Regions from separate parts of the Solibacillus sp. FSL W7-1436 genome, predicted to be linked through region 1. Evidence: riboswitches for the same ligand, from Rfam matches in the RefSeq annotation. Region 1 holds a riboswitch; the other holds the start of a gene.
What was found. A riboswitch is a leader RNA that binds a small molecule or an ion and turns the genes downstream of it on or off. The one in region 1 is predicted to bind glycine.

Region 1 (11,874 bases):
TTCCATTAATTGTGTACGGAAATTTTATATTTACAGAAGTCACAGTCACTTACCATGCTTTCCATTTTCGAAATTTCATGTCGGTCAAACAGTGCATCAACTTGTCCATACAAATAGGATTCATGAAGCTGGCATACTATTTCTCCGTAGTTTGATATTTGCTCTTGGAAGGGGCAGTTGTAAAGTGAAAATATGATGGATTTGGATTGGTTATGCTCAATGACTTCGGGAATATAACCGATTAATGTAGCACTTTTCGTTAACATGGCCAATTTCTCGTCAAAAGAAAGTGGAGATTTTCGTCTAATTGACTTCATCAGTTCAAGCATCGATTGTCTCCCGTCACGGTAACTGATTTCCTGCGCTTTACTCAACGCTGCTTCTCCAAGTTCACGGATAAGTTCAAGTGACCATTTAATTAATGAAGATGTATCGCGTCTAGGTATGCTTAAATTGATTCCTTCCTGTTTTGCTTTATATACTCTGCCAGGTCGTCCGCCTTTTCCGGTTTTTAAATGTTCGGAAGAAATGGCACCGATTTCTGCAAGTTTTGTTAAGTGCAAACGAGCTACATTGGAATGGATTTTAAATTGATCTGCAATATCCTGAACGGATAGAAATTGCTTTTGCTGCAACATGAATTCATAAATAGCAAACCGGGTTTCATCAGCAAAAGTGCTGGAAATTTTAATCGGATGTATCATTTGTAAACCCCCAATACGGTAAAAATTATAAATGCTAACTTTACTATTATTCTACATGAAATATTAGCAAATTTGTTAATATTGAAAGAAAATTCCTATTAAAAAGAAATTTTCCCTATTTTTATATAAATTGCAGGACAAACGATTTATAATGGAGTCACAACAAATGAATTGGTAAAGAGGTGATTTCCATTAAACAGTTATCGATCATTGAACAAAAATGTTTGGAACTTTTATCCAAGGCGGCCGAGCTAAACGTAACAGATATTCATTTACTCCCAAGAGAGAGTTGCTATGATCTGTTAATGAGGAAATACGGCCGTTTTGAAAAGGAGGACGAACTCCCTACAGAGCTCGCTACCCGTATGATTTCCTATTTTAAATTTCTTTCTTCTCTTGATATTAGTGAAAAGCGAAAGCCTCAAAGCGGTTCCTTCCAAAAATATATCGACCAGTCGATGTACGCCTTCCGTATTTCTACATTACCTTCCAGCTTCTTCAAAGAAAGTTTAGCAGTTCGAATATTACGTCAAAACTATACCGTCCCGTTACAGTCATTATGTCACTTCCGGGGAAGTGTTGAACAGTTGCACAGGTTGGCCAGGCTGGAGAGCGGGTTAATTATAATCAGCGGTGCGACCGGAACAGGCAAAACGACGACATTATATTCATTGCTGCAATATTGTTCGCAGCATTTATCCCGACACGTCATTTCTTTGGAGGATCCGGTTGAAAGCAGGCAGGAACAGCTATTGCAAATTCAAGTGAATGAGCGAGCCGGAATGACGTATTCTGCAGGATTAAAGGCAATACTAAGGCACTCTCCGGAAGTGATTATGCTCGGGGAGATTCGTGACAGGGAAACGGCGAAAGTCGCGATAGAAGCAGCGTTTTCCGGACACCTCGTTATTTCGACGATCCATGCAAAGGATACCGTAAACTGTATTTACCGTCTTCATGATTTATCGGTTTCATTTGAGGAAATGCGGCAGATGCTAAGAGGTGTTGTTTCACAGCGTCTCATTGAAACAGAGGACAGCGGCTATAAGGCTATTTTTGAATTTTTAACCGATGATCAATTGCAGCTTGCCTTTGAGTCGATCATCCAAGAACAAACATTTTCATTACCGTATGATCAAACATTGGCAGGTCAAATCGAAAAACTGCAAGGTGACTATTATGAATATACCGCTCCTTAAAAATGCCGCATCCATTACTTTGTTTAAAAAACCTGTCATAAAATCCTCAGAGCTCCCAACGTTACTCCAACGAATCGCCACTCTGTTAAATGAAGGCTATACATTTGCCCACAGTATCGAAATGCTGTTGCCTTATCATGTAAAACAATATGAGCCGGTCCAACAGGAAATTTCAAATATATTGCGCGGGGGTGGCAGTGCAACACAAGTATTTCAGCTGCTTTGTCTGGATAAACAGTATTTGGTGTCAATTGAGTTGGCAGAAGTGACGGGCAAGCTGAGCGAAGCGATTGGTCTTGTCGCAAAGCAGCTCGTTTTTCAACAGCAGGCGAAAACGAAACTATTAAAAGTGATGTCCTATCCGCTCATTTTATTTACATTTTTAATCCTGCTTTTTTTAGCCTTTCGCACGTATTTTCTTCCTAATATGTCTTCTGTTATTACATCCCGCGTCCATAGTGAATCGTCAGTGAGCATTCAGTGGTCGACGTTTTTCCTTCATATGCCGGACTACATTGTTGCAATCGGCATTGCTTTCGGCATTATTCTCTCCATAGTTGTTTACCAGATCCGTAAGAAGCGAATTGAACTGCAGCTTCATCTCCTATTTAAAATCCCGTTCGTCGGACTTTTTTGGCGTCTTTTTCTGACAAGACAGTTTGCACGTCATTTAGGGAATCTGCTATTGGCAGGTTTCTCACTTCAAAAGGCATTCGATCATTTAAAAACCCAACAGCATCAAAAACAGATCGCCTATATTGCCGGTACACTTCAAGAACGGATTCTTCTTGGTGATTCACTGGAGCGGGCAGTGGAAATCGTCGGCCACTTCTATCCGAAGTTTGAGCATTTTATTGCACACGGTGAAGCGAGCGGTTTGCTGGGAAGGGAGCTGATTTTATATTGTGAACTTTTGGATGAAAAACTGCAGAAACTTATTGAACGAATCCTGGCAATTATTCAGCCGCTGCTTTTTGTTGTTATCGCCGTTTGCGTCATTGCTGCCTATTTAAGTATTTTAATCCCGATGTATGATGTCATTGATTTTATATAAGAAGGGGTGGAAAAGATGAAAAATGAAAAAGGATTTACATTAGTTGAAATGCTTGTTGTCTTATTAATTATTTCCATTTTGATTTTAGTTACAATTCCAAACGTATCTAAGCACTTTGAAACGATCGACAAAAAAGGGTGCGAGGCATATATAATGATGCTTCAAGGACAAGTTGAAGCGTATAAGCTGAACCATAATGAATATCCGGCTTCGGTCTCGGATTTAATTGCAGAGGATTATATTGTCGAAGATGATTTAAGATGTCCGGATAATACGGAAATTAAGATAGTGGAAGGCGAAGTCATTGGACCGGGGAATAGCGGAACATAACGATGAATGGGAAAGTTAAATCACTGTTAAAAGATGAAAAGGGTTTTACATTGATGGAAATGCTCATTGTTCTCTTTATTTTTTTAGTCGTCAATTCAGCGATTCTCTATTTTTCACAAAATCCGTTAATGGAGTATACAGAAAAACAGGTGATAAATCAAAATGAGATGTTAATACGCATGACACAATTATTATCCATTGAGAAGGGTACGCCCTATACCGTCGAGATTATTAATTGTCAGCGGATTCAAGTAAGGGAGCGCAATAACTCCGGGATTGTATACGATCAGCGTATAGCGCGGCCAATCGCTATGTATTTATCCACTCCGAATAACCGGCTGGTATTCAATACGAAAGGAAATGTCCAGGCATTTGGACAACTAACTTATCATTTTGAAAATGAAATCCATCAATACTCCGTCAATATCGGCAAAGCCAGAATTTTGGAAAGGGAGGTTTTTCATGAGCCAGGAAGGCCTAACTCTTGTAGAAACACTGTTGGCAGTCGTCATTTTATTCTTCCTTACATCGACAATCATTCCGCTCACATTTAACATGAAACAGCAAATTGCCATACAAAAAGTGCAAGCCCATGCAGCAGAAGCAGCTTTTATAGGCGCGATGAAATATAAAAGGTATGGACAAACAGCAGGAGTTCAGTACATTGACGGTGTTCAGTTTCAATGGAATTACGAAGATAACCAAGTATGTGTTCAGTATGACAACAAGGATAAGAATGAGGAACTGTGTGTATGAAAAGGAGGCAAACATTAAATGAGAGGGGCTTTACATTACTGGAAAGCTTGTTTCAGTTAACTGTGTTCGTACTTTTTAGCGTGATCAGCCTGCTTATCCTTTTATGGGTTCGGGATCTTCAACAGCTTGAAATGATGAAGGACGAGGTGAACTGGGAATTGTTCGTTTATGATCTCCATCAGTACAATATGAATTCCGCATCTGGTAAGGTTCTCGGTTCTAATATGCTGCAACTGGAAATATTAAATGATCCCGAGGAGCGATTGTTTGTCTTTGATAAATCGGAAGAGCATTTGCGCAAAAGGTCGAACAAAGGGGGAAATGAAATTATACTGCCTTTTGTGGAGAACTGGGAGTTGGCAATTACCGAAAATGAAGTGAATATGAAGGTAGTGATGAAAAATGGAACGAAGCGAGAAAGGGACCTCGTATTACCATTACCTCCAAAATGAGAAAGGTGCATTATTTTTACTCGCTGTATTTTTATTGTTCATAGTTTCCGGAGCGGCTGTTTTCTATACAAATGCATATTTTGCGCAAATAAAAGTATATAATTCATTGGAATCTATTTACGTTCGTGCTACGATAAATATACTAAATTTACCTTAAAGTTCGACTTCTTTTTGCAAAGTCGAAAAAATGTCGCATTATGCGATTTTGCTTCAACTATAATAATTCTATTTAAGAAGCAAATTAGAAACGAAACAATAGGTGAAGGCGTAATTGATTAAGTAGTCCGTAATTAGAAGAAGGTGAACAGCATGCGTAAAATTTATTTAGTTGGATTTATGGGGTGCGGAAAAAGTGCGATAGGCAGACGTTTAAGTTTTTTCTTGAAAATGCCATATTACGATATGGATCATGAAATTGTACGGCAACAGGGTATGACTATCCCTGAAATTTTCGAGAAATACGGCGAAGCACATTTCCGGAAAATCGAGACGGAATTTTTAAAGAATTTTCGTGATGAAGCATGCATTATCGCAACAGGCGGTGGGGTAGCCGTGAATGAAGAAAACAGGAAAATTATGCGCCGTACAGGGCTTGTATTTTTTCTTGATGCAAAATTTGAAGATATTTATATGCGTATTCGGAATGATAAAAACCGTCCCATTGTTCAATCGTCATCGGAGCAAGAATTGGAAAACCTGTATCACCAACGCAGAAAGAGTTATCGATTAGCTGGCCATATACAAGTGCTGACAGCCGGGAGAACTTTAAGACAGATTGTCGAGTATATTGGGTTTCAAGTGAAAAGACTTAAAGGCGAATAATAAATCGATAATGTTGTTTAATGTTCGTATTTTGAATAAAATTAAAAAAAGATTGCGTTTGCATTACATTCAATGTTAGGATATTGCTAAGAAGAGCAATAACATGAAGTAAATAAGCTAACGCGGATGATGGTACGGGGAGAGAACGTGATGTCACGTCGCCGAAGGAGCAAATAGCGATGCTATGAATCTCTCAGGCAAAAAGACTCGTACTGGACGCAACTCTGGAGAGTGCTGTAATAGCTATTGTTGCGAACAGCCACCAAAGGGGAAAGCCTGAATTGTGATAGTGGATCAAATTCAGGTGTAACTTTCAGGTGCAAGGACAGAGAATCTCGGTAAAGGGGATTCGTCTGTCTTTTTTTTGTGGAGAAATCGGCTTTTAATATTCTGATGATTCTAACTAAAAAGATAGATTTACACTTTGACAGGTGTAATGTTGTTTCCCCTTTGCAAGATGAAATGAACATACATAACTAAAGGAGGAAATGAACATGACAAATGATTTAAAACTAAAGCGCACACCACTTTTTGATGAATATGCAAAGTATGGCGGGAAAACAGTTGATTTTGGCGGCTGGGAGTTACCTGTACAATTTTCTTCAATCAAAGATGAACATGATGCGGTACGTAACCGTGCAGGACTTTTTGATGTATCCCATATGGGTGAGATTATCGTAGAAGGTCCGGATGCGCTTGTTTATTTACAAAAGGTCCTATCCAACGATATTTCCAAAATTGCAGTCGGCGGCGCACAATACAGTGCATTATGTTATGAAGATGGCGGTGTTGTTGACGATTTACTTACATACCGTTTGGAAGATAACCGTTATCTGCTATGTGTAAATGCAGCGAACATTGAAAAGGACTTTGAATGGTTACAGGAGCATGTCGAAGGGGAAGTCAAAGTGACAAATGTGTCAGATGACTATGCTCAAATCGCCTTGCAAGGACCGTTATCACAGGAAGTTCTGCAAACATTAACTGAAACAGACTTATCGGCAATCAAATATTTTAAATTCCAGGACAATGTGGATGTAGGCGGTCATTCAGTTCTTGTTTCTCGCTCTGGGTATACAGGGGAGGACGGATTTGAAATTTACGGTGCACCAGCAGCGATTGTTGATCTTTGGAACAAAATTTTAGAAACAGGAAAAGACAAAGGTGTAGTAGCTGCCGGTTTAGGAGCACGTGACACACTTCGCTTTGAAGCTTGCTTACCATTATATGGCCAAGAGATTTCAAAAGATATTTCACCACTGGAAGCGGGCATTGGCTTCGCAGTGAAATTGGCGAAAGATCCGCAATTTATCGGTCAGCAAGCTTTAATCGATCAAAAAGAAAATGGTCTGACACGTAAATCGGTAGGCATTGAAATGATTGATAAAGGTATTCCTCGCCATGGCTATAAAGTGTTTAAAGATGGCGAAGAGATCGGCTTTGTAACAACAGGAACACAGTCACCGATGACAAAACGCAATATCGGTTTAGCTTTAATTGACGCAAAATTCACTGAAATTGGAACTGAACTCGAAATCGAAGTACGAAAAAATAGAGCAAAAGCTGTTGTAGTAGAAACGCCATTTTACAAGCGTGCAAAATAAGGTGACGCTTCAGTCGGAGGGGGTCTTCATCCCCCGGACTGACAGTTAAACCTGTCTGCTGCCTTTAGAAGAAGATAAATTCCTACCCGTAATTGCGGGATAAAACTTTTGAAAAGAGGGTTAACAATGAAACATCGTTATTTACCAATGACGGAACAAGATAAACAAGAAATGTTAGACCGTATCGGGGTTGCGACAATTGATGAGCTTTTCGAGGATATTCCTGAGAAAGTTCGCTTCCAAGGAAGCTACAATATTAAACCTGCGAAGTCAGAAGCCGCTTTAATGAAGGAACTGGCACAACTTGCATCAAAAAATAAAGATACAGCAAGCAATGTATCGTTTTTAGGTGCTGGTGTCTACAATCACTATAAACCGGTAATTGTCGATCACGTGATTTCACGTTCGGAGTTCTATACAGCATACACACCATACCAGCCGGAAATTTCTCAAGGCGAACTTCAAGCAATTTTTGAGTTCCAGACGATGATCACGGAACTGACAGGCATGGATATTGCAAACTCTTCTATGTATGATGGCGGTACGGCTTTGGCAGAAGCAGGTATGCTTGCTGCAGGTCATACACGTCGCGGCAAGTTACTTGTTTCAGGAGCGGTACATCCGGAATATCAAGATGTTGTGAAAATGTATGCGACAGGACAATCAATTGAAGTCGTTACAATCCCTGCAAAAGACGGTGTGACAGACATCGAAGCGTTAAAAGGCCTGATCGATGACCAGACAGCCGGTGTTATCGTTCAATATCCGAACTTCTTCGGTCAAGTTGAAAACCTGCAGCCGCTTGCTGACATTGCACATGAGGCAAAAGGATTGTTTATCGTATCTGCAAACCCGTTAGCACTTGGTGTATTGACACCTCCAGGAAAATTAGGCGCGGATATTACAGTCGGGGATGCACAGGTGTTCGGAATTGCCGAAGCCTTCGGTGGTCCACACTGTGGCTATTTCGCGGTAACGAACAAGTTAATGCGTAAAGTACCGGGCCGTCTTGTTGGGGAAACAGTTGACCAGGATGGACGTCGTGGATATGTGTTAACATTACAAGCTCGTGAGCAGCACATCCGTCGTGACAAAGCGACATCTAATATTTGTTCAAACCAGGCATTACTGGCACTTGCTTCATCAGTAGCAATGACAGCCCTTGGAAAACAAGGTATGCAGGAAATGGCGAAACAAAATATCGTGAAGACACGCTTTGCTAAAAATGCATTTGAAGCAGCTGGTTTCGAAGTGGTTTATCAAGGTGCACACTTTAACGAAATCGTAGTAAATACAAAACATAATGTGACAGAGCTAAACAAAGCATTAATCGAAAAAGGCATTATCGGCGGCTTTGACTTAGGTCGTGTTTATCCGGAATTAGAAAATCATGCACTTATTGCTGTTACGGAAATCCGTACAAAAGAAGAAATCGAGCAATTAGTTGCAGAAATGGGGGCTTACAATGCATAACGAAAACCAATCACTCATTTTCGAAATTACAAAACCAGGTCGCGTCGGCTACAACTTAGAGCCATTGGATGTTCCTGATTTTGATCTAGAAGAACTTCTGCCAAAAGAGCTAGTTCGTCAGGAAGCAGCTGAACTGCCGGAAGTTGCAGAATTAGATATCATGCGTCACTATACAGCACTTTCACGCCGTAACCACGGGGTTGATTCAGGCTTCTACCCACTGGGTTCATGTACGATGAAATACAATCCGAAAATCAATGAAACGGTTGCACGCTATGCTGGTTTTGCCAATGTTCACCCATTACAGGATGAATCGACAGTACAAGGTGCAATGGAATTATTATATGACCTGCAGACGTCCCTTCAGGAAATTACCGGTATGGATGAAGTGACATTACAGCCGGCAGCAGGCGCACATGGTGAATGGACAGCATTAATGATGATCCGCGCATTCCATGAGGCAAATGGGGAAGGCCACCGTAACAAAGTAATCGTACCGGACTCGGCTCACGGTACAAACCCGGCTTCTGCAACAGTTGCAGGTTTTGAAACAATCACAATCAAATCAGGTGAAGACGGCTTAGTTGATCTTGAAGATTTACGCCGTGTTGTCGGTCCTGATACAGCAGCGCTTATGCTGACAAACCCGAACACGTTAGGCTTATTCGAAGAAAACATTTTAGAAATGGCTGAAATCGTACACGGTGTCGGCGGTAAAGTTTACTATGACGGCGCGAACTTAAACGCTGTTATGAGTAAAGCACGTCCTGGTGACATGGGCTTTGACTGTGTTCACCTAAACTTACACAAAACATTTACAGGTCCACATGGTGGCGGTGGTCCGGGTTCAGGTCCAGTAGGGGTAAAAGCGGATTTAATCCCATTCCTGCCTAAACCAGTATTAGTGAAAAAAGAAGATGGTACATTCCACTTCGATTACAACCGTCCGCAATCAATCGGCCGTGTGAAACCTTACTACGGAAACTTCGGCATTAATGTCCGTGCATATACGTATATCCGTTCAATGGGTCCGGATGGCTTAAAGGCTGTAACAGAATATGCTGTATTGAACGCAAACTACATGATGCGCCGTTTGGAAGAGCACTTTGATTTACCGTATGACCGTCATTGTAAGCATGAATTTGTGCTATCAGGCCGTCGTCAGAAAAAATTAGGTGTTCGTACATTGGATATCGCAAAACGTCTTCTTGACTTTGGCTACCATCCACCGACAGTATACTTCCCGTTGAACGTGGAAGAAGGTATTATGATCGAGCCAACAGAAACAGAATCAAAAGAAACATTGGATGCATTCTGTGATGCGATGATTCAAATTGCTCAAGAAACAATCGATAACCCATCGATCGTGCAGGAAGCACCACATACAACGGTAATCAGCCGTTTAGATGAAACACGTGCTGCACGTACACCTGTATTACGCTATACAAAAAAAGAAGAAGTAACTATTTCTTAATTTGTGACAAAAAGGTCAGAGCTGTTTTCTGACCTTTTTTCATTGAATAAGGTTAGACTTCTTACTTGTCACTATATAATAGTAGAAACTACTGGTAATCGGCAATTTTATATCTCAGTGGCGGTGCATGAAAAATTAAAAAGCCCTCTACATTGTAGAGAGCTTTAGAATTAGTTTTTTGATTTAACTTTACCTGTCCAAGTTTTGAAACCGCCTTGTAATTGGAACAGTTGGCTATAGCCCTTTTTCTTTAATGTCAGTGCAGCTCGGGCACTACGACCAGAGTTTTGGCAGTAAAGGTATACAGGCAGGTCCGGACGGATTTCTTTATGACGTGTATTAAGTTGCGTCATCGGAATGTTTCTTGCACCTAAAATGTGTCCCGCTTCAAATTCTTTAGGTTCGCGTAAATCGATTAATTGTGCTTTACGATAACCTTCAATAAATTGCTCCTGTGTTAAATTTGTTACGGATTTTTTTAAGCGCATTGAGTTGATTACTACGTAAGCAACGATTACTACTAAAATAACTAGAATCGTATATAAAATTGTCACTGCGATATTACCCCTTTCTTTCTGTACTATCTATTATAAGAGATGAACTAGAGTTAGTCGAGCGAGTTTGTTAAAATGAATTGGTGGAGGCGAGAAATTGTGAAAAAACAATGGTATTTTATAAATTCGGGTCCGTGCAGCCCGGCCTATAACATGGCACTGGATGAAGCATTGCTTGATTGGCATAGTCAAGGGGAAATTCCGCCGGTTATCCGTTTTTACGAGTGGAATCCTGCAACATTATCAATCGGATATTTCCAGCAAGTACATAAGGATATTAATTTAGAAGCGGTAAAAAAACAAAACTTAGGTTTCATCCGTCGACCTACAGGCGGACGTGCCGTTTTACATGACCAGGAGCTCACTTATTCAGTGATTGTGACAGAAAGCTACCCGAATATGCCGGAAACCGTTACAGAGGCATACCGTGTCATCAGCGAAGGGATTTTACAAGGGTTCCGTCTTTTAGGACTGGATGCTTATTTCAGTGTGCCGGAGACGAAAGAACAGCTGGATGATCTGAAGAAACCGAAAAGTGCGGTATGTTTTGATGCGCCGAGCTGGTATGAGCTAGTTGTGGAAGGTAAAAAAGTTGCCGGGAGTGCCCAGACACGTCAAAAAGGTGTGATTTTGCAGCATGGCGCTATTTTACTGGACCTGAACGAAGAACTGCTGCTATCGGTATTTAATTTCGCTACGGAAGAGGCAAAAGAAAGAATGCGTAAAAAGTTACCAGAAAAAGCGGTTGCGATGAATCAGTTTGTCGATACACCATTTACTATCGATCAATGTGTGAATGCATTCTCTAAAGGATTTGAAGTAGCTTTGGACATAGAACTAATTCCTTATGAATTAACAGAGCAGCAAACCCAATATGTAGAACAATTGATGCAAAATAAATATTTAACAGATGACTGGAATTTCAGAAAATAGATTACGAACGTGTGTTTTTATTTTTTGTAAAAAAATTTTTATACCCGAAACGTTGATATAGATGGATTTAACAAAAAGAAAAAAAAATCAACCCCTTGTTTGAAAAAAAGATTTATTGTAATCTTTTTAAATGAAATCATTTAACCCTACATATAGAATAAAAATATCCAATAAAACACAATATATTGTATATAAAAGTGTTTATTGGAGAAAAATGTAGGGAATGGAATTTACAAAATCGTTCAAAGGGGGGCTTACGCGGTGGCAAGTGTTTTAGAACAATCCATCCAAGTCAATCAATTAAATCAAGATATTGAGCAATTTCCTCAAGTGCACCCGATCACACCGGATATGCATATTACGCATAAAGGTGTATCTCGTCTTGTAATGATTGACCGTTATTCTTTTAAAGATACGGAAAAGAAAACATTAAAAACAGGGGATTTTGTCGTTTTGACAGTAAAACAAGATCCGAAATTCCCGGCGCGTGGACTTGGCATTATTCATTCGATTAATCAG
Region 2 (11,874 bases), 730 kb from region 1:
TTAGGACTGTGTGGAAGTTTATCTCGCAACGGAAATCGCTGCTGAAATTTTTCGTTTTGTATTCAACAGCACTGATGATTTGCTTTTCACTCGATTCACAGGAAATGTCATTTTTAAAAGACTTTCATGAAGTGACAGATTCGGTATACGGCATCATTGTAGGGATTACAGGAATCGGGGCCATTGTCGGCGGCTATTTGGCTGCCCGCTTCGTAAAGAAGCTGTCACTCGTTACATACATCGGCCTCGGCTTTACATGTACATTACTTTCCTACTTTATATTTTACTTTTCGTCTAATCTAATGATAGCGGTCGCTGCGTTTATATTGCTCGGACTGTTTATGGCTTTCAGCAATGCGGGCTACGCGACATTTTACCAGCAGACTGTCCCGACTGAATTGATGGGGCGGTTCGGCAGTTCACTTGGACTGATCGAAAGTGTGATGCAGATTTCTTTAACATTAATCATCGGATTTTTGGCGGAAATCTACACGATTCAGCTCACAACAAGCATCTTCGCTTTAATCGGAGTTGTCATCGCATGTATCGTCTATTTCCATCTGTTAAACAACAAAACTTTATTTACAAAGGAGGAGCTCACTTGATTACGTACGAAGCCATTTGCTACTGGCTGTAAAAAAACGTTCTTATTATTCGGCAAGATTGCACCGGGTTGAACTTTTGTGCAGCGGGGAGGGGCCGCCGGATTTTCTAATATATCCACAGAAGTTCTAATATAATTTTATTTGTTCTAATATATTGCCGATCTTCTAATATAAGTGCGGTTTGTTCTAATATGTTTACCGGATGTTCGAATAAAGTATGTACTTCTTCTAATATCCTGCCTCGATTTTCTAATAACCCGCTCAAATGTTCTAATAAAATCCAGACACGGCCCCTTCTCATCTATTTTACTGGCAATAAAGATTCTCCAGCACCTCAAATTTACGGATTTTCTAATATCTACCCCAGTTCTTCTAATATCACTTAAATTTCTTCTAATAAACCAATCTATTGTTCTAATAAAATCCCCGCACACTTCCTTCCAGCCCTTTTCACCCGGAATAGAAGCTCTCCCCCGCCTCAAATTCAAGGTTTTACTAATATCACGCCCGTGCTCCCCGGAATGGAAATCAATTTTATTTAATGAAAAAAGCATTTTCCTAAGAAAATGCTTTTTTGGTGAATATGCCGTCTATATTTATTTTTTCCGTACTTTATATAGAACAAACAGCACTATAAACCATAACGGTGTTAACAGCAGTGAAGTTCTCGTAGACTCGGAAATTGCCATCACAACTAGTAAAAACAAGAAGAATGCCAAAATTACATAGTTGATGAATGGTGTTAAAGGTGCTTTGAAAATTGAAGTTTTATGTAAATCCGGATGACGCTTTTTATAAATAATATGCGAAATCAGAATAATGCTCCAAACCCAAATAAAACAAATCGCACTAATTGTTGTCACGATACTGAATGCATCGTCCGGCATGAAATAACTCAGCAATGCACCAATCGATACTACGACAGCAGAAAATAACAGACCATTTTGCGGCACCGCATTTTTATTTAATTTACCGTAAGCTTTCGGGCCCTGTTTATTATTACTTAAACTGAACAGCATGCGGCTTGTTGAGAACATTCCGCTATTTCCTGCAGAAGCAGCTGATGTCAGCACAACGAAGTTAATTAAACCTGCTGCAATCGGAATCCCTACCAATGCGAATACCTGAACAAATGGTGAGCTTGCTGCGCTTAATGTATCCCAAGGGTTGATTGTTAAAATGACGAATAATGCTCCTACATAAAACAGCAGTATACGAACCGGAATTTTATTGATGGCAGATGGGATATTTTTTTGCGGGTTTGCCGTTTCAGCAGCAGCTACCCCTACTAATTCAACTCCGACGAATGCAAAGACAACCATTTGGAAAGCCATTAAAAAGCCAAATGCACCGTTCGGGAATAATCCCCCATGCTCCCATAAATTCGATACAGCAACCTTGCCTGTATCTGTTTCAAAACCGATGATCAGCAACACGATACCAATTGCGATCAGCGCAACAATTGTGATGATTTTAATTAACGCAAACCAGAATTCCAGCTCTCCGAACAGTTTGACCGTCAGTAAATTCAAAATAAGTAAAACTACTAAACATGCGATAGCCGGTACCCATTGCGGGATATCGAACCAGTACTGTGTGTACATACCGACAGCGATAATATCTGCCATTGCCGTCATAATCCAACAGAACCAGTATGTCCAGCCGGTAATATAGCCTGCCCAATCCCCCAAGTATTCAGTGGCGAACTCGGTAAATGATGCATAGCCGCCTTTTGATAAAAGCAATTCGCCAAGTGCACGCATGACGAAAAATAGTGCGGTTCCAACGATTAAGTATGCAAAGATAATAGAAGGTCCTGCAAGTGAGATCGCTTTACCTGACCCTAAAAACAACCCCGTTCCGATTGTTCCTCCAATCGCTATTAACTGAACGTGCCGATTTTTCAGGTCGCGCTTTAATTCTTGTTGTTCCAAAACGATTCCTCCAAAGGATAAGTATTTTGTCTGTTTACACAGCGCAAAATAATAAGTACATCATCGCGGTCCATCAAGTAAATTTTTCTGGAATAAAAACAGGGACTGATAATATGCCAGTCCCTGTGTGTAAGAATAATCGATTTCACCTCTGTAAAATCGCGTCATGATTTTAAAAAATCTGTGACATCTATCGAGTACCTTTCAAACAATGGATTTCTACATCCATTACTAAAGTAAAGTGACTCTCATTACTCTTCTGTCCTTTTGCCTGAGATTGTGAACCCTTCGGCGACGCGGATTTTCGCGCTCTCTCCAGAAACTGCTCCCGCCAGTAGTTTTATCCACGACGATCAACGCTTGATATGTATGCAATTAGTTGCCTATAGGTCCCTGGCATCTTCCAGTTCCCTATAGTTCGCGTTCAATACTATTATTGTACGATAATTCATACTACCAATTTTTTGCCCGTCTTACAATGGACAACCGGAGCCGTTTATGATGAAAAAAAGCAATTTAATCTTATTCCCAACATAATGTTTTCTTCTTGCAGAAAATTCATGACCAAAAAAATATTACACCGAAAATTCGATATTTTCAGTGTAATATTCATATAGAGGAATTGGTAGCCCCTCGTATTACTGTATTCATTAACTGCAGTTTTTCCTGAACTGTTGAATCTTCTTCATATATTGTTCGATTGATATCGATCAGCTTACCCTTTGTTGTACCGGTTTTTTTCATTTTGACAACGTACGTATTGTCCAGAGCAATTTCTGTGCACTCGATGTCTTCCTCGCTGCGAAGATCTTCCGGATAGTTTAACGCAATGACTAAAGTATCCCCGTCTTTTTCGATTTTTTCAATTTCTCTTCCACAGCCGTCCGAATACCCTGTAACAAACAGTACTTCCTCTGTTTCAAAATCGACAGGTGGAACCGATTCAAAACCAAAAATATCGGCCCAAGTCGTATACAGCTTTTCATCCTGCACGATTGATATACTCGTACCAACCTCAGGAGGTATCGAATCTAAATGAAACAGTAATTCATAGTCCACTTTATTTTCGTCATTTTCCTCTTTTACCGGTTCAGTTGAATCGGAGGATGTTTCATTTTCTTTCGTACTACATGCCGCAAGAAGCAAGATCATACCCAAGACCAACATGTAACTTAACCATTTCTTCATTGTCATTCACCCCATTTCTTTCCTAATTAGTCGTTTAAAAAATCAAAAAGTTACGAAATTCCCTCATTATATTTGTTAATATTGGTTAATTTAAACTTACATGAGAACGTTGAATAAACTAATAATTCAGCAAGTAAGCTTTTATCATAATATGGCGTATAATGTAGTTGTTTATGCAACTATTACACCATTCTCTTGGAGGGTTTGTACAAATGAGTACACGTATTGAAAAAGACTTTTTAGGCACTTTAGAAATTCCAAAGGACGTTTATTATGGCGTTCAAACAACTCGTGCATTAGAAAATTTCCCGATTACTAAAATGACAATGCACCCTGAATTAATTCGTGCATTTGCTATCGTGAAGAAAAGTTCGGCACTTGCAAATGCTGCTATCGGCAAATTGGATCCAGTAATTGCTAATGCAATTGCCCAGGCATCAGATGATATTATTTCAGGACGATTACACGACCAGTTCGTTGTAGATCCAATTCAGGGCGGAGCAGGCACTTCAATGAATATGAATGCCAATGAAGTAATTGCAAACCGTGCACTGGAAATTTTAGGGGAAGAAAAAGGTACTTATTCAATCATTAGTCCTAACAGCCATGTCAATATGGCGCAATCAACAAATGATGCATTCCCGTCTGCAATCCACATCGCTACAGTTTCTACGTTAAATAATTTAATTTTGGCGATGGAAATGATGCGCGATAGCTTTATCAGAAAATCAGTAGAATTCGATTCAATCGTTAAAATGGGTCGTACGCATTTACAGGATGCCGTACCTGTTCGTTTAGGCCAGGAATTCGGTGCATACGCTGCCGTTGTTTCCCGTGATATTGCCCGAATCAAAAAAGCGCAGCAAACAATGCTGCAAATCAATATCGGAGCAACTGCAATCGGGACAGGCCTGAATGCGGACCCTGAATATATGAAATTGGCAGTAGATAACATCGCGACTTACAGTGGATTCCCGTTCATAAAAGTAGACAATTTAATCGATGGTACACAAAACACCGATACGTATGCTGAAGTGTCATCAATGCTGAAAATCGCCATGATGAATATGTCGAAAATCTGTAATGACTTACGTTTAATGGCATCAGGTCCAAAAGCAGGATTTGCAGAAATTCGCTTACCGGAACGTCAACCAGGTTCTTCAATTATGCCGGGTAAAGTAAACCCGGTTATGCCGGAAGTCATCAACCAAATTGCTTTCCAAGTAATCGGTAACGATGTAACAATTTCACTCGCTTCAGAAGCAGGACAATTTGAGCTGAATGTAATGGAACCAGTTCTAGTATTTAATCTGCTTCAGTCGATTGAAATTATGACAAATGGCTTTACAGTATTTACAAAATACTGTCTGGATCATATTGAAGCAAATGAAGCGCGTCTGCATGATTTTGTAGAGCGTTCAATCGGTGTTATTACAGCACTTGCGCCACACCTAGGCTATGAACGTTCAAGCCAAATTGCACGTGAAGCACTGCATAGCGGTAAATCCGTACGCGAACTTTGCTTAATGTACAACTATTTCACGCTTGAGCAGCTGGATATTATTTTAAATCCATTCGAATTAACGCAACCAGGTATTGCTGGCGAACGTGCATTTGAAAAACAACAATAAAATTTAAAACGAAAGCTCCGCCGAGATATTCCCGGCGGAGCTTTTTCATTATATATAGAGCACTTCTTTTGCGAGTGAAATCGCTCGCTTGCTGACTTCCAGCTTGTCGCCGTCCGCATTCAGCTTCACGACATCATTCGGTTCATCAAAAATGGATTTCAGCTGTGCTTTCGGTTTGACCCCAACCATTATCGGTCCTCTTTCGGCCTCATTAGTCTGCAGCTTTTCCTGCTCTCGTGCGACACTTTGACCTTCACCGATTTTCGGGAAGGCTGTAGTTTGCTGCTGTAAATTTCGGGGACGTGTCTGGTTGTTTAAACTGGAACTCCCTGTACCAACAGAACGAATCATAAAAATCCCCTTTCATCTATCTTTTCTTACTTTTTCGTATATCAATATCCGCGTATATTTCCGTTTCCTGAAGCGCCTGATTAGCAAGCTGATCCGCTTCACCGTTTAGTTTGCGGTCAATATATTGATACTCCGGTCGAATCCCGAGTTTCTGGAGTTTTGCATCGATTTTATCCGCCCAAGTTGTTAGAACACTATCGGTTACTGCCCATTCGCCGTTCATTTCATTAATGACGACTTGGGAATCGCCGTAAATCTTTATTTTCTGGTGATGAACACCCATTTCCTCCAGCTGTTCGACCGCAAGATTTAATGCCGCATATTCCGCTTCATTGTTTGATGTTAAATACTCCGCCAGCCGGTTCGTCCGCAAGCGATAGTTTTTTCCGTTCTGTTTATAATAGACGACTATCCCTAAACCGGCCAGCTTTTCTTCTCTATTAAAACCGCCATCAAAATAGACTTCTACTTCGGTAGGTTCTGTTTCGAGAGATTTCAAATATTTTTTCAGCTCTTTTAATGTCCAGGTACTGTCATGTTCATCCGTCATCACAATATTTTTTGTACGTCCTGTATTTTCCATATCCAGTACGAGTGTATAGGCATGTGCTGCAGGAATTGCCTCACTTCGCCATGTGATTTCCTGCTTTGCCTTTGTCATGTATTGCCATTCAATCGTCAATTCCAATCGGCTCTCCCCTTCCATTTGTCGTCTGCTGCAAATTTTCTTTATAAAACCAGTTAATACACAGTGTACTAACCATTATGCCAACTATAAACGGTGGTGATACAAAAAATAAAAAATCCGCGCTGCCGACCGGTGCTTTCATAAAGTATCCGAATACGATTGGCTGCAGAATGCAAAAAACAAAGCTTGTTAAGTAAAGTGCCCGTTTGCTGTAATTTTTACGCATAATGTACAACACATAATACCATGGAATCACGACAAAAAAATAAATCGGCAAAACATAAATAATAAGGGCAGCAGCAGTTCCAAGTGTGATCATTTGATTCAAAGTAGGCAATGAAAGCGCGATAAAGACAATGACCGCCATGACATAAGGTAAAAAACCCGTTAAAATGATTTGCCAACTTTTCATCACATACCCCCTATTTTTCATTATTATACCAAACACCAATTGCCTATACAAAATTTGCTTTTACGGGTATAGTACAGGGGGTGATAAAATGAAGATAAAATTTTATGAAAATAATGAAAAACGCGTACTGGGCATAACTTTGAAAGATCCATCATTTGCCGAGGACAATAATATGGCACTCCATGTTTGCAAAAACAAAGCTGATATTATCGAAAACCGCGAACAGCTGGCCACACTGCTGCAAACAGATCTATCTAAGTTTGTATGCGCGAATCAGACACATAGCGCAAACTTCTTCCGTGTGGAAAAATCCGAAATCGGCAAAGGAGCTACCGACAACGCAACTGCTGTTTCTGACACCGATGCACTGTATACGTACGAACCGAATGTCGTGATTTCCAGCTTTACCGCAGACTGTGTACCTGTCTTATTTTACAATGAAAAAACAAATGTCATCGGCGCTGTTCATTCCGGATGGCAAGGGACGATTAAAGAAATTACATTGAAGCTGCTGCAGCATTTACAACAAGAGGAAAATTGTAATTTGAGTGATTTGAAAGTAATGATCGGGCCTGCAATCAGCCAGGAAAAATTCGAAGTGGATGCCGATGTTCAGGTAAAATTCAAAGCACTCGGCTATGCGGATGAATTTATGTATTGGAATGAAGAAACAGGCAAATTCCATATCAACAACCAGCTAACCGTGAAAAAACAGTGCATGCTAGCAGGAGTGCCTGAAGAAAATATTACGATTGACTATATGTGCACATATATTGACAAGGATGGATTCTCCCACCGCCAGGACCGCTCAACAGGCAGACATTTGAGCTTTATTATGCGGAAGGAATAGATTCTTTAGTGTAGAATATGCGATAACGGAACACCTGTAATTTAGCAGGCATTCCGTTTTTTGTTTTAAAGAGGTTAAAACATCAAAGCAGGAAAGGTTATGGTGCAACCAATTCAACCTTAATTCTATCTGGATCTTCAAAAAATACCGCGTAATAATCTTCCCCTCCTGCATAGGGATGTTTATCCGTATAAAGGATTTTGACACCTTTCCTTTCCAACATTTTTGTCATATCATCTACTTCTTGACGGGAGCTTGCATGGAAGGCCAAATGGTTTAGACCAACCCGACTTCTATGGTAAGGGACATCCATAAACCGTTCTTCTGCTTGCACAAAAACGATATAGGTCTCTCCCATTTTCCAACTCTGTCCGCTTTCCCACGATTGAAAAGATTCATATCCCAATTCTTCTAAAAACCAACCCCAAAAATTGATGGAACTTTTTAAATCTGAAACATACAGTTCAATATGATGAATAAGCCCTTTTGACAAAATACAACTTCCTTTCTTTAACCAATTAATCCGTAATCGATGAATGGGAATCATTCATCTTATCCTTTTTTAAGCTCTAACTGATATGTAATTTTAAACTACTGTTATGTTTCGTCAACCATTTTAATAGCTAGAATTCCCTTTTACCTTAAACCACTTACATATGATTTCATTTAATACATTGTATTACGATGTACATTGGATTAATATGTATATAAAGGAGGTGATTGTAAATAGTGGAAAAGGAAATGATGAAAGGAAGTATCGATATTTTACTGCTATCCCTACTGGCAGAACAGGATCGATACGGCTATGAAATGACAAAGCAGCTTCGTGTATTGAGCGATGAAGCCTACTCAATGAATGAAGGTACGTTATATCCGGCGTTAAAGCGTTTAGAACAGCAGCGTTTTGTGACGAGTTATTGGCAAGACGAAACTTCCGGGAAACGCCGGAAATACTATGCAATTACAGATGTAGGTCGTGAACAATTAAAGCAAAAATTATCGAGTTGGGAGCAGTTGACCCGTTTAATAAAACGAACGGCAGGTGGATTGTATGGAAGTCGTTAAACAATATGTTGAAAAAATTGCAGGAAATTTGCCAATCAATGATGATGAACGTGCATTGATGAAAGAAGAAATTGAACATCATATTTTGGAGCATATCGATGAATTACGAATGGTTGGTTATTCCGAACAGCAAGCCATTCAACATGCTTTGCAGTCGTTTGGTGAAGCGCATCACATTGAAAAAGAAATGAAAAACGTATTGTTTCCGCATTATAAATGGATACGCTTTTGTGCAGCGATCGTATTTACAATTTCTACACTATGTATTAGCGCCAACTTTATTTCAAAATGGCTGGAGCCCCGTAATGCTTCACCTATTTCCATCGGTGTGATAGTCATGCTGCTTTTCATTTGCACATTCGTATTCGGTGCATGGGAATTATTATATAACGAAGCTAAAAAGGCTTATAAAACAAAATGGCTTAATGTGACAACCATTTTTATCGTACCGACGTTATTGTATGAATTAATCGTATATTTTCAATTCCAGCCGGATACTTTAGAAGATTGGTTACTTCACGACGAACTGTTGATTCCATTATATGTAATCTTTTACGTTGTAGGGCGTCAATTATATACGTATAGTATAGATGAAAAAAATTAGGGGTTGAAAACATTGGGAGTCGCATTATTAGTTATCATTGTTGTCGTAGCGATTGGCCGGGCATTATCGAAAGGTCAATCATTAAGAAGAAAGCGGATTGTATGGGGGATCTTAATCATGATTGGATTAAACCCGTTCGTTTCCTGGCTAGTTGGAATTTGTTTCGCTATTTTTGCCCGAGAAGGCTTTGCGGGAATGGGTGTAATGGTCATACTATTTATTTCAATGTTTTTCATTGGTGCTATTATTTTGATAAGTGGCCTGTTAACTAAGGTTGAAATCAAACAAGCGTCTCCAAAATAGGAGACGCCTAGTAAATGCCTTATTAAAGGTTATCAATTTTTTCTACATCCGCTGCAGTCAGTTCGAAATCGAAAAGGTCCAGATTCGCTGCCTGATTTTCACGGTTGTGTGATTTCGGAATAACGACCACGCCGCGCCCTATTTGGTATTTCAATAACACTTGAGCACCGGATTTCCCATATGCCTTACCGATTTCATCCAGTACTTTATCTTGATGTTCTTCCGTTTTCATCGGTCCCCACGCTACGGGTGTAATGCCCTCTTCCTTCAAAACATCCAGGAGTTCTTTATTTTTTTCTGTTAAATTAATTTGTATTTGATTAACGGCTGGCTTCACTTTCGCGAATTCATTCAATTCATCCAAATGATTTTTCTTGAAGTTTGAAACGCCGATTGCTTTCAGTTTGCCCGCCTCATAATATTCTTCAAAAACTTCCCAAGTGTTTTTAAGCTGCTCTTTGTCTTCGATCGGAGCATGAATCAGAAGCAGGTCCAGATAGTCTGTTTTGAAGTTTTTTAGACTATTATCAATGGCTGCACGCGTCGATTCCTTTGAGGAAACATATTCTTCCCTCGCAGGAACTTTTGTCGTAATGAACAGCTCTTCCCGAGGCACTGAGCTTTCTGCTAAAATCCCCCCGACAAGCGCTTCGTTTCGATAACTGATCGCTGCATCTATTGAACGGTATCCCAGTTCAAGTGCTGATTCAAGTTCAGGAATTTCATTTTTTAATTCACCATTATAGTCTTTATTTACTTTACCGTACGTATTAGTACCGGTACCAACAATCGGCATTTTTACTTCATTATTAAGTGTAATATATTCCATAGTTTAGGCACTCCCCTTGTATCTATCATTATTTTCCTGCTCACTCTATCATAACGAAAAATGGAATTTTCAGAAAGTAATAGGTAAAGGTCTTCGCAAAATAATAGATTTTGATACATCAAACAAATTTGTAACATCGGAAGAAAATAAAAATACCACTTCCCCGTAAGGAAATGGTATTTATCAATATATGGCTAATTCCCTTTAAAAAGATCCGTACTGTGCGGTACATGTTTTTTTGCTGTCGGATCAATATACAGCCGCGCTGCACTGATGGCAACCGGCGCTTCACCGAATCCCGTTGCAATCAACTTCACTTTTCCATCGTATGTTGTGACGTCCCCAACCGCATAGATTCCTTCGATATTGGTTTCCATTTTTGGGTTGACGATAATGGAATTTCTCTCGATTTCCAAACCCCACTCTTTAATCGGTCCTAAAGAGGATTTAAATCCATAATTTACGATGATATCGTCGACTTCAAGTGTTTCCTTTTCGCCTTCTGCATTTCGGATGATAATCTGTCTAATACCATTTTCATCGCCAACCAATTCATCAGGCATATAAGGCGTTTTTATTTCAACACCGGAATTGAACAGATTTTCAACGCTGTGTTCATGCGCCCGGAACTGATCTCGTCTATGCACAAGTGTAACTTTCTTAGCAATCGGTTCAAGCATAAGCGACCAGTCAATAGCAGAATCCCCGCCACCGAAAATGACAACATTTTTCCCTTTGAATTCACTTATATTGTGGATGAAGTAATGAAGGTTTTTGCCTTCGTAATAATCGGCTCCTTCAACTTCCAGCTGTCTTGGCTGGAATGCACCAAGACCTGCTGTAATGATGATGGTTTTTGTATAATGTATTTCTTTATCGGTTGTCAGCTTAAATGTTCCGTCCTCCAACTTTTCAATGGCTTCAACACTTTGACCAGTTACGATCGACTGCTCAAAGGCTGACATTTGTTCTTTCAGATTATTGACAAGTTCCTGTGCACGGATTTTTGGAAATCCTGCGATATCATAAATATATTTTTCCGGATAAAGTGCTGCAAGCTGCCCGCCTAATTGCGGCAGACTTTCAATCAATTTCACTTCAAGCTGGCGCATGCCTCCATAGAATGCCGTAAACATCCCTGCAGGACCTCCACCGATAATCGTGACATCATATACCTTTGAATCTTCATTCATATTATTGGCCCCAATCATTATAAGAAATTAGAGTGCTAGTATGTTCAAACGCATTTAACACTTCATTGTACGTTTCCACAACAAACTTTTTTAAAACAAATGCTGTATTTCTATGTTGGAATATTCTTATCGAATTTAAACTTCAATATTGATTGTCAGCTTCCTTCAATCCCATCCGCATTCTTTATCCAGGATACCGGATATTTTACAATTTCACACGC

Region 2: linked by a shared signal. The riboswitch ahead of MKX73_RS14820 (amino acid permease) and the one ahead of gcvT (glycine cleavage system aminomethyltransferase GcvT) in region 1 are both predicted to bind glycine.

The regions. Positions count from the first base shown of each region.
Region 1 covers NZ_JBBOWV010000001.1:3,733,066-3,744,939, reverse strand. Annotated here, with positions in the region: gene MKX73_RS18580 (helix-turn-helix transcriptional regulator) at 6-704, opposite strand; gene comGA (competence type IV pilus ATPase ComGA) at 887-1,903, shown strand; gene comGB (competence type IV pilus assembly protein ComGB) at 1,884-2,957, shown strand; gene comGC (competence type IV pilus major pilin ComGC) at 2,973-3,287, shown strand; gene MKX73_RS19905 (prepilin-type N-terminal cleavage/methylation domain-containing protein) at 3,290-3,841, shown strand; gene MKX73_RS18560 (type II secretion system protein) at 3,750-4,043, shown strand; gene comGF (competence type IV pilus minor pilin ComGF) at 4,040-4,495, shown strand; gene MKX73_RS18550 (shikimate kinase) at 4,805-5,317, shown strand; glycine riboswitch at 5,444-5,536, shown strand; glycine riboswitch at 5,540-5,648, shown strand; gene gcvT (glycine cleavage system aminomethyltransferase GcvT) at 5,812-6,921, shown strand; gene gcvPA (aminomethyl-transferring glycine dehydrogenase subunit GcvPA) at 7,048-8,394, shown strand; gene gcvPB (aminomethyl-transferring glycine dehydrogenase subunit GcvPB) at 8,387-9,868, shown strand; gene MKX73_RS18530 (rhodanese-like domain-containing protein) at 10,039-10,422, opposite strand; gene MKX73_RS18525 (lipoate--protein ligase family protein) at 10,576-11,355, shown strand; partial or broken gene MKX73_RS18520 (ribonucleotide reductase N-terminal alpha domain-containing protein) at 11,617-11,874, shown strand, end outside.
Region 2 covers NZ_JBBOWV010000001.1:3,002,831-3,014,704, reverse strand. Annotated here, with positions in the region: gene MKX73_RS14825 (MFS transporter) at 1-605, shown strand, start outside; gene MKX73_RS14820 (amino acid permease) at 1,202-2,539, opposite strand; glycine riboswitch at 2,789-2,868, opposite strand; gene MKX73_RS14815 (dehydrogenase) at 3,149-3,727, opposite strand; gene aspA (aspartate ammonia-lyase) at 3,940-5,358, shown strand; gene MKX73_RS14805 (DNA primase) at 5,407-5,709, opposite strand; gene MKX73_RS14800 (DUF771 domain-containing protein) at 5,726-6,397, opposite strand; gene MKX73_RS14795 (ATPase) at 6,381-6,809, opposite strand; gene pgeF (peptidoglycan editing factor PgeF) at 6,898-7,659, shown strand; gene MKX73_RS14785 (VOC family protein) at 7,757-8,152, opposite strand; gene MKX73_RS14780 (PadR family transcriptional regulator) at 8,389-8,724, shown strand; gene MKX73_RS14775 (permease prefix domain 1-containing protein) at 8,711-9,328, shown strand; gene MKX73_RS14770 (hypothetical protein) at 9,341-9,631, shown strand; gene MKX73_RS14765 (aldo/keto reductase) at 9,654-10,460, opposite strand; gene MKX73_RS14760 (NAD(P)/FAD-dependent oxidoreductase) at 10,655-11,653, opposite strand; gene MKX73_RS14755 (heavy metal translocating P-type ATPase) at 11,859-11,874, opposite strand, start outside.